One region of the Nocardia sp. NPDC006982 genome, then DNA from elsewhere that is predicted to be linked to it. Evidence: riboswitches for the same ligand, from Rfam matches in the RefSeq annotation. Region 1 holds a riboswitch; the other holds the start of a gene.

Region 1 (4,716 bases):
TCGGCGTAGAAACTGTTGGGAATGGTCCGCCAGACGGCGCGAACCCGGGCGGATGCGCTCGCCCCCGCCTCGAGAGGACGAGCGCACCAGCCGCTTAGCGCACCGCTGCCGCAGCAGCGACCAAATTGCGCAGTGACGCCTCGACCTCGACTGGTCCACGTGTCTTCAACCCGCAGTCCGGATTGACCCAAAGCCGTTCGGCGGGAACGGCCTTCAGCGCGGCGCGCAGGGACGCGGTGATCTCCTGCACACTCGGCACCCGCGGTGAGTGGATGTCGTACACGCCCGGTCCGACGCCGAGATCGAAGCCTGCGGCATTCAGATCGTCGAGCACCTCCATATGCGAGCGCGCCGCCTCGATCGAGGTCACATCGGCATCCAATCCGGCGATCGCATCGATGACCTCACCGAATTCCGAATAGCAGAGATGGGTGTGGATCTGCGTGGCATCCGAAACTCCGGAAGTCGCCAACCGGAAAGCGCCGACCGACCACTGCAGATACTCGCCCTGATCGGCCGCGCGCAGCGGCAGCAGTTCCCGCAGGGCGGGCTCGTCGACCTGGATGATCCGAATGCCCGCGGCCTGCAGATCGACCGTCTCGTCCCGGATCGCCAGCGCCACTTGACGTGCCGAATCCGCCAACGGTTGGTCATCGCGGACGAACGACCAGGCCAGAATCGTCACCGGGCCTGTCAGCATGCCCTTGACCGGCTTATCGGTCAACGATTGCGCGTAGCCGATCCAATCCACGGTCATCGGCGCGGGCCGCGCCACATCGCCGAACAGAATCGGCGGACGCACGCAACGCGTGCCGTAGGACTGCACCCAGCCCGCGTCGGTGGCGGCGAATCCGTCGAGCTGCTCGGCGAAGTACTGCACCATGTCATTGCGCTCCGGCTCGCCGTGCACAAGTACATCCAGGCCCAGCTGCTCTTGCAACGCAATGACATCCGCGATCTCGGACCGCATCCGCCGCACGTACTCGGCCTGGTCGATTTCACCCTTGCGCAATGCCGCGCGTGCCAGCCGGATCGCCGAGGTCTGCGGATACGAGCCGATCGTCGTGGTCGGCAGCGCTGGCAACCGCAGCCGCTCGGCTTGCAATGTTCGTCGCTGTTCCGCGGGTGCCCGCCGAGTTGCATCCGCACCGAGCGTGTCCAGCCGCGCCCGCACCTGCGAATTGTTCAGCCGAGGATCGGTGCGCCTGTTGGCGAGGGCGGCACGGACCGTGGCCAATTCGTCGGCGATGGCCTCGGGTCCCGCGCTCAGGCCGGTCGCGAGCAACCGCACCTCGGCGACCTTCTCCGCACCGAACGCCAACCACGAACGCAGCCGCTCGTCGAGGCCGGTTTCGCTCGCCAAGGTGTATGGCACGTGCAGTAACGAGCAGGAACTCGACACCGCAACGGATTTCGCGCACCCCAGCAGCGTGCCGAGCGTCGCCAAAGCCTTTTCCAGATCGGCCCGCCAGACATTCCGGCCGTCGACCACACCCGCCACCAGCAGCTTGTTCGCCAGCGCCGGCACACCGGACAGATCGGCGTCAACCGTGAAATCCAGTGCGATACCTTCGATTTCGGTCTCGGCCAAGCCGCTCAACGCCGCACCTGGCCTGCCGAAGTACGTGGCAACCAGCAGCGCGGGGCGATCCGTCGGGGCCGACAGTTCGGCGTAGGTCCGCCGCACGAGTTCGACCTCGTCCTCGGTCAGGTCGGTGACCAAGATCGGCTCATCGAGTTGTACCCATTCCGCGCCCGCCGCGGCCAGCAGCCGCAACAGCTCCCGATAGAGCGGCACCAACTCGTCGAGGCGATCCAGCGCCGCACCGTCGGTCGCCTTCGCCAGCTTCAGGAAGGTGATGGGTCCGACCACCACCGGCCGCGCGGGCACCCCGAGCGCGAGCGCCTCCCGCAACTCGTCCAACACCTTCGATGGATCCAGCGAGAACGCCGTCTCCGGACCGATTTCCGGCACCAGATAGTGGTAATTGGTATCGAACCATTTGGTCATCTCCAGGGGTTCGACCGTGTCGGTGCCGCGTGCCGCCGCGAAATAGCGATCCAGCGGATCGGCGATTCCGGCGACTCTGGGCGGCAGCGCGCCGAGCAGCACTGCGGTATCGAGCACCTGGTCGTAATAGGAGAAGGTGCCGATAGGGATGGAATCAATTCCGGCGCTTTGTAATTCGGTCAGCTGATCGCGCCGCAGGTCGCGGGCGATCGTGTGCAGTTGCTCGGCGTCGATGCGTCCGGCCCAGTAGGACTCGGTGGCGCGCTTGAGCTCACGGTGCGGCCCCACCCGCGGGAGACCGAGAACCGTCGCGGTGAACGGGTTATGCGTAACAGTCACGAATTTCTCCAGTGCTGAGATCGAAGACCATCGCCCTACGAGCTAGCGGAGACCGAGTGAACGTGCCGGCGCACCGACGGAGCCCGACAATCGCACAGAGGTCCGCGCGCCCAATCCACGAGGCGGTGGCCGCCGGATACGGCGTATCCGACACGGCTGGCAGGTCTTCGGACTTGCGGGCACGGGCCTTCTGGCCGACCCCGTACGGGGCTCACCTACTGGCCGTCGCTTCCCGGGGCTGACCATTTCGAGCGACCTGCAAGCAGTCGCTACGGCTACCCAGTGCTGATGACGGCGGTCGTTCCTGCATACCGCTGCGGGACAGTCCCGGATTCTCACCGGGTTCCCTCTCGTCCGCGCACCGGTTACACCGATCCGCGAACTCGACTCCGTGACGCGACGTCGGGGCTCCATCTCGTCTACGCACGGCGAACCAGCTGCGCTAACCAGCATAGGTGGCCGCGCAATCGGATTGCACCGCACTCGGTGTATCGCGCGTTTGCGAAGTTGTCGCCAGATACGTTCGAGTCGACGGTGGCGCCTGCCCGCACTTGTGACCGCGGCGGACGGTGAGATGTGTCGGTGGGATGAACAAAACTTTGCAACTCTGCTAGGACTCGTTGTGAAGATTTCGTTAACGGGACTTCCCTGTCGGACTACGATTCCGGGGCGGGTACCTTAGTTCAATGTTCTCGAAAGTCTTGGTTGCCAACCGTGGCGAGATCGCCATCCGCGCCTTCCGCGCGGCCTACGAACTCGGCATCGGGACGGTCGCCGTCTTCCCGTACGAGGACCGCAACTCGGTCCATCGGTTGAAGGCCGCGGAGTCCTACCAGATCGGCGAAGAGGGGCACCCGGTCCGGGCGTATCTGTCGATAGAGGCGATCATCGAGGCGGCCAAGTCCGCGGGCGCCGACGCCATTTACCCCGGTTACGGCTTCCTGTCCGAGAACCCGGACCTCGCGGCGGCCTGTGCGCGCGAGGGCATCACCTTCATCGGTCCGTCGGCCGAGGTGCTCGAACTGGCTGGTAACAAGGCCCGCGCGATCGAGGCGGCGCGGGCGGCGGGGCTGCCGGTGCTGAAGTCCAGCGCGCCGTCGGCCGATGTGAACGAACTGCTCGCCGCATCCGAGCAACTGGACTACCCGATCTTCGTGAAGGCCGTCGCGGGGGGCGGTGGCCGCGGCATGCGCCGGGTCGCCGATCCCGCACAGCTGCGCGAATCGATCGAGGCCGCATCCCGCGAGGCGGAGTCGGCCTTCGGTGATCCGACCGTGTTCCTGGAACAGGCCGTTGTGAACCCGCGCCACATCGAGGTGCAGATCCTGGCCGACCAGCACGGCAATGTCATGCACCTGTTCGAGCGCGACTGTTCGGTGCAGCGCCGCCACCAGAAGGTGATCGAGCTCGCGCCCGCCCCGAACCTGGATCCCGCATTGCGGATGCGCATCTGTAACGATGCCGTGGCCTTCGCCCGCCAGATCGGCTACAGCTGCGCGGGCACCGTCGAATTCCTGCTCGACGAGCGCGGCAACCACGTCTTCATCGAGATGAATCCGCGCATCCAGGTCGAGCACACAGTGACCGAGGAGATCACCGATGTCGATCTGGTGCAGTCCCAGCTGCGCATCGCGGCGGGGGAAAGCCTCGAACAGCTCGGTCTGAGCCAGGACAAGGTCGCCATTCGTGGTGCGGCCCTGCAGTGCCGGATCACCACCGAGGATCCGGCCAACGGATTCCGCCCCGACACCGGCCGCATCACCGCCTACCGCACCCCCGGCGGCGCGGGCATCCGCCTCGACGGCGGCGCGAACCTGGGCGCGGAGATCGGCGCCTACTTCGACTCGATGCTGGTCAAGCTCACCTGCCGCGGCCGCGATCTGCACGCCGCAGTGGCCAGGGCCAGCCGTGCACTCGCGGAATTCCGCATCCGTGGCGTCACCACCAATATCCCGTTCCTGCTCGCGGTGCTCGACGATCCGGACTTCAAGGCAGGCCGGGTCACCACCTCGTTCATCGATGAGCGCCCGCAGCTGCTGACTCTGCGCGGTTCGGCCGACCGCGGCACCAAGATTCTGAACTACCTGGCCGATATCACCGTCAACAAGCCGCACGGCGAGCGCCCGACCACGGTGTACCCGCACGACAAGCTGCCCGCCATCGATCTGAGTGTGCCGCCGCCGGACGGTTCCCGTCAGCGGCTGCTGCGCCTCGGTCCCGAGGGTTTCGCGCAGGCGCTGCGTGAGCAGAAGGCCGTCGGCGTCACCGACACCACCTTCCGCGACGCACACCAATCGCTGCTGGCCACCCGGGTGCGCACCAACGGTCTGCTCGGTGTCGCCGGACATGTCGCGCGCCTGACCCCG
Region 2 (4,716 bases), on a different contig from region 1:
CAATGTTTTCCGCCGCGCTGATGGAACTCGGCGCGACGGTGTGCACGGCGCGCACGCCCGACTGCTCGCGTTGCCCGCTGCCGCAATGCGCGTGGGTTTCGGCGGGCAGACCGGTCTCGGATGTGGTTCGTAAGACGCAGAAGTACGAGGGCACCGATCGTCAGGCGCGCGGTCGGCTGCTCGACGTATTACGCGACGCGAGCGGGCCGGTCGAGCGAATCCGGTTGGATCTGGCCTGGACTCGCGATCCCGGCCAGCGCGACCGAGCTTTGGACTCGCTGCTGGTCGACGGCCTCGTCGAACAAACCCCAGACGGGTTGTTCGCGCTGGCCGGTGAGGGCTAGACAATCGGGGTTTTCGAGTCCAACAAGATCGAACAAGCCCCGATCGGACTTTCCACCTATGGACTGCTCGCGCTGGGCGGCAAGGCTGGAACAACCTAATGCGGCGTCATCGAGCGCCTCATCGAATAAACCGACGGGCCGTTCCCCCTGACCGGCGAGGGGCTGAACACAGTCTCATCCGGGAAGGTTCAGGACTTTCCGAAGGAAGGCTTCGACCTCGGTGCGGTAGCGCTCGGGTTGGTCGTCGTGCACCAGATGGCCCGCGCCCGGGATGCGGACGTAGACGGCGTCCGGGTGGACGTCGGCCATCTGCCGCATCTGGCCCTCGGGGGTGATGGTGAATTCGCCCTCGATCAAGAGAACGGGCGCTTCGACCGCGCGCCATTGCGCCCAGAAGTCGCGGGTCCCCCACTCCTCGGAGATATCACGGAAGGTGGCGACCGAACCGTGCAGGCGGTAGCCGTCGGGGCCGTGCTCGAAGGAGTCGAGGAAGTAGCGACCGGCGACCGGGCCGAAGTAGTCCAGCACCGCATCCGCATCCGGAAACGGCTGCGGCCAGGACTCGATCATGGCCGCCCAGTTCGCGGCGGTGCGGCCGCGGAAGTCGGGGGCGATATCCTCGACCACCAGCGCGCGCACCCGCTCCGGATATCCCGCGGCGAAAACCCAGCCGTGCAGACCGCCCATCGAATGTCCGATGACCACCATGGGTTCGGAAATTTCGGCGGTGGCCGCGGCGAGGTCGTCGATGAAGGCCTCGGTGGTCAGTTCCACGGGCGCGGGACGACCGTGACCGGCCGCGTCGAAGGTATAGACATGGCCGAACTTGCGCAGCCAGTCGAGGTGATCGCGCCAGGTGCGGGCACTGCCCATCAGTCCGTGCAGCAGCAGGATCGGCACCCCTGCTCCGCCTTCGTCGTACAACACTGTGACATTTTGCAGCGCCTGCGCGCTGCGTGTTCGCGGCCCCCTGGTGTCTCGCATCCGACCCTTTCGTGCGACCTGCAAGCAGTCGCTAGCGGCGCAGCCGAGACTCGCGACTTGGTCGCATGCGCTTCGGCCGCTCGGCTGTAACGATGGCCGCGCCTTCGCGCGGACGCGAGACGGGCCGCGAACTTCGCTCGTAAGACTCGCTCCGTGGTAGCCGAGTTCATCGGCGAACGTATTGTCGATCCCATGGCTGTTGTGAAGATCAATGCGATCGAGGTTCCGGAGGGCGCGGGCCCCGAGTTGGAGAAGCGATTCGCCCATCGCGCGCACGCGGTCGAGGGCTCGCCGGGCTTCCTCGGCTTCCAGTTGCTGCGGCCGGTGGCCGGGGAGAACCGGTACTTCGTTGTCACCCAGTGGGATTCGGAGGAGTCGTTCGCAGCGTGGCGGGACGGACCCGCGCGCGAGGCGCACGCCGGCGAGCGGCAGAAGCCGGTTTCGACGGGTGCCTCGCTGCTGGAATTCGAGGTCGTACTGGACGTCGCGGCCAAGTCCGCTTCCTGAAACCGCTGGACAGACGCGGCGCGCGACTCGCCCATCCCGGCCTGGGCAAGTTACCCGCCGTGTTGACGGCGGGCGTGCACAGATGTCACAGTTCGAAATGACAAACGCGAGGGTGACGCGGTAATTCGGTGAAATTCCGGAGCGGTCGCGCCACTGTGTTCTTGCACCGAGTCCTTGGTGCCGGAAAGCCAGACACCGGCACCCTTGCACCGAACAACTCACGGGACGCGCATCCCTAGGAGGACTCGAATGGCTATCGCGCATTCACCGAGTCGGGCAACTGATTCACTAGGCACGCTGCTCATCGCAGTGGGCGTCGTTCTTCTCGCATTGCTCACGCTGTACCTGGTCGGCTTCGACCAGGGCGTCATCTCGCGCAGCGGGATGTACCTGCATGAGCTCATGCACGACGGACGTCACCTGCTCGGTGTGCCGTGCCACTGAGTACACCCACCCCGCCGACTCCGTCGGCTGCCGTCCCCCTGGGCGGATCCCTCAAGACCCTGCTGCTCCGTGGCCTGCTGGCCGGCCTCATCGCCGGTCTGCTGGCCGCGACAGTGGGCTATTTCGTCGGCGAACCCAAGATCGACGCCGCCATCTCCATCGAAGAGGCCAATACCGCCAAGGCCGCCGAGCACGCCCAGGAACCAGCCGGGCATACGCACGGTGACGAGGAAGAACCGCTGGTCAGTCGGTCCGGACAGAAGTTCGGGCAGTTCCTTGCGCTCGGACTCGCCGGGCTCGCGCTCGGGGCGATCTTCGCTTCGGTCGCGCATTTCGCACGCCGGTACACCACCTTGTCGGGGCCGAAGCTCGCGCTGGGATTGGCATCGGCCGGCTGGACCGCGATCGTGGCGGTGCCGTTCTTCAAGTACCCGGCCAATCCTCCCGCCGTGGGTGAACCGGACACCATCAACCAGCGCACCCTGCTGTGGTTGGCGGCGGTGCTACTCGGACTGGCTGCCGTGGGTATCGGGCTCTACGTCTACAAACTGCTTGCCGCGCAACTCGGTACGGTCCGGCTGATCGCCGGGGTCGCGGCGTTCGTCCTCATCGTCGTACTCGGGTACGTCCTGTTGCCCGGTGTGAACGAGGTGAAGGACGACTTCCCGGCCGTCCTGCTATGGCAGTTCCGTGCGACATCGCTCGGCGAGACGGCCACCCTGTGGGCCTGCCTCGGCCTCGGTTTCGCGACGCTCACCGAATTCGCCACGCGCGATAGCACTCCGGTACGAGAAACAGCCGCTACCGCAGGCTGATCCGGAGTTCGGACCGCGAAGGGCAGTGTCGGTCGTATGACCGGCACTGCCTTTTCCGTACGGCCGCGAACCGACCCACCGCGCTCGGTTTCCGTGGCATTCACCGGCCTCGTGATCGCGCTGCTCTGCGGCCTCGGCGAGGCCATCACCTACACCGCCGTGCAATTGGACCGCTCGAATGCCGATATCGGCTCGCTCGCAACAGGTTTGGGCGTTCGCGGCGGCATTTATCTGGTGGTTCTCGGCGTTGCCGTCCAGATGACGCGCGGTGCCCGCTGGGCCAGGCTGGTGCTCACCTTCGGCATCGGCGTAATCGGCCTGGCCTCGCTGATCATCGAACCACTGGCAGCCACGTTGTCCACCAAGCAAATCGGCGACCTATTCGACAACCTCACCGCATCCGCGGTGATCACCGGAACCTTCCGCGCCGGACACATCCTGGCCGTCTTGGTCGCCATCCCCGCCATGTACCACCCGACCGCGCGCCACCACTTCCGGCGCATCTAGATGCGCCTCGCATACCCAGTGGCTATCTCGCACAGGCTATTCGGTATGCGCAGTAGTCACCAGGTATGCGACGGACTCACTGCCACCGGGGCCGGACCAGGCCGGATTCGTAGGCCATGACCACGAGTTGGGTGCGGTCTCGAGCGTCCAGCTTCATGAGGATGCGGCTGACGTGGGTGCGGGCGGTGGCGGGGCTCATGAAGAGGCGTTCGCCGATTTCGGCATTGGTGAGGCCCTCGGCCACCAGGGTCATGACCTCGCGCTCGCGGTCGGTGAGTTCGGTGAAGGCGGCGGGCGGGGGTTGTTTGGCGTGCGCGGAGAATTCGGCGATGAGGCGGCGGGTGACGCCGGGTGAGAGCAGGGCGTCACCCGCGGCGACGACTCGGACGGCGCGGACGAGGTCGGCGGGTTCGGTGTGTTTGACCAGGAAACCCGTCGCACCGGCGCGCATTGCTTCGAAGACGTATTCGTCGAGTTCGAAGGTGGTCAGCACGACCACCTTCACCTCGGCGAGTTTCGGATCCTCGGCGATCATCCTGGTGGCGGCAAGGCCGTCCAGGACCGGCATTCTGATATCCATCAGGACCACGTCGGGGGTCAGGCTGCGGGTCATGCGGACGGCCTGTTCGCCGTTGTCGGCCTCGCCCACCACCTCGATGCCGTCCTGCGCATCGAGCAGGGCGACGAAACCGCCGCGCACCAGGGCTTGGTCGTCGGCAACCAATACCCGGACAGGCCCACCCGCGTCCCTCGAACCGCCGCCGTTCATCGCGCCTCCTCCTGAGCCCCCACCTGGGACGGTAACCGGGCCACCACGCGGAATCCGCCACTGGGCCGCGGACCCGCGATGAGCTGGCCGCCGAGGGCGTGTGCGCGCTCGCGCATGCCGAGAATGCCATTGCCGCCGCTCGCTCCGGACTTCGATTGTGTGCCGGTGGCGCGAGCGTTGTCGATGGTGATCTCGACCGAATCGGCGGCATAGCGGATGGTCACCGCGGCCGGTGCGCCGGGTGCGTGGCGGACCACATTGGTCAGCGATTCCTGGATGATGCGGGCCGCCGCCACATCGACGACGCTGGGCAGTTTGTGCGCGGTGCCGATAATGCGGGTGTCGA

What was found. Region 1 has a riboswitch for cobalamin ahead of metE (5-methyltetrahydropteroyltriglutamate--homocysteine S-methyltransferase). Riboswitches for the same ligand answer to the same signal wherever they lie in the genome.
Region 2: linked by a shared signal. The riboswitch ahead of ACFYOW_RS34635 (CbtB-domain containing protein) and the one ahead of metE (5-methyltetrahydropteroyltriglutamate--homocysteine S-methyltransferase) in region 1 are both predicted to bind cobalamin.

The regions. Positions count from the first base shown of each region.
Region 1 is NZ_JBIAFV010000004.1:228,548-233,263, reverse strand. Features, by position in the region: gene metE (5-methyltetrahydropteroyltriglutamate--homocysteine S-methyltransferase) at 95-2,350, opposite strand; cobalamin riboswitch at 2,491-2,731, opposite strand; gene ACFYOW_RS18070 (pyruvate carboxylase) at 3,037-4,716, shown strand, end outside.
Region 2 is NZ_JBIAFV010000011.1:255,317-260,032, reverse strand. Features, by position in the region: gene ACFYOW_RS34650 (A/G-specific adenine glycosylase) at 1-344, shown strand, start outside; gene ACFYOW_RS34645 (alpha/beta fold hydrolase) at 519-1,271, opposite strand; gene mhuD (mycobilin-forming heme oxygenase MhuD) at 1,521-1,835, shown strand; cobalamin riboswitch at 1,901-2,054, shown strand; gene ACFYOW_RS34635 (CbtB-domain containing protein) at 2,085-2,279, shown strand; gene ACFYOW_RS34630 (CbtA family protein) at 2,270-3,094, shown strand; gene ACFYOW_RS34625 (hypothetical protein) at 3,131-3,601, shown strand; gene ACFYOW_RS34620 (response regulator) at 3,678-4,370, opposite strand; gene ACFYOW_RS34615 (sensor histidine kinase) at 4,367-4,716, opposite strand, start outside.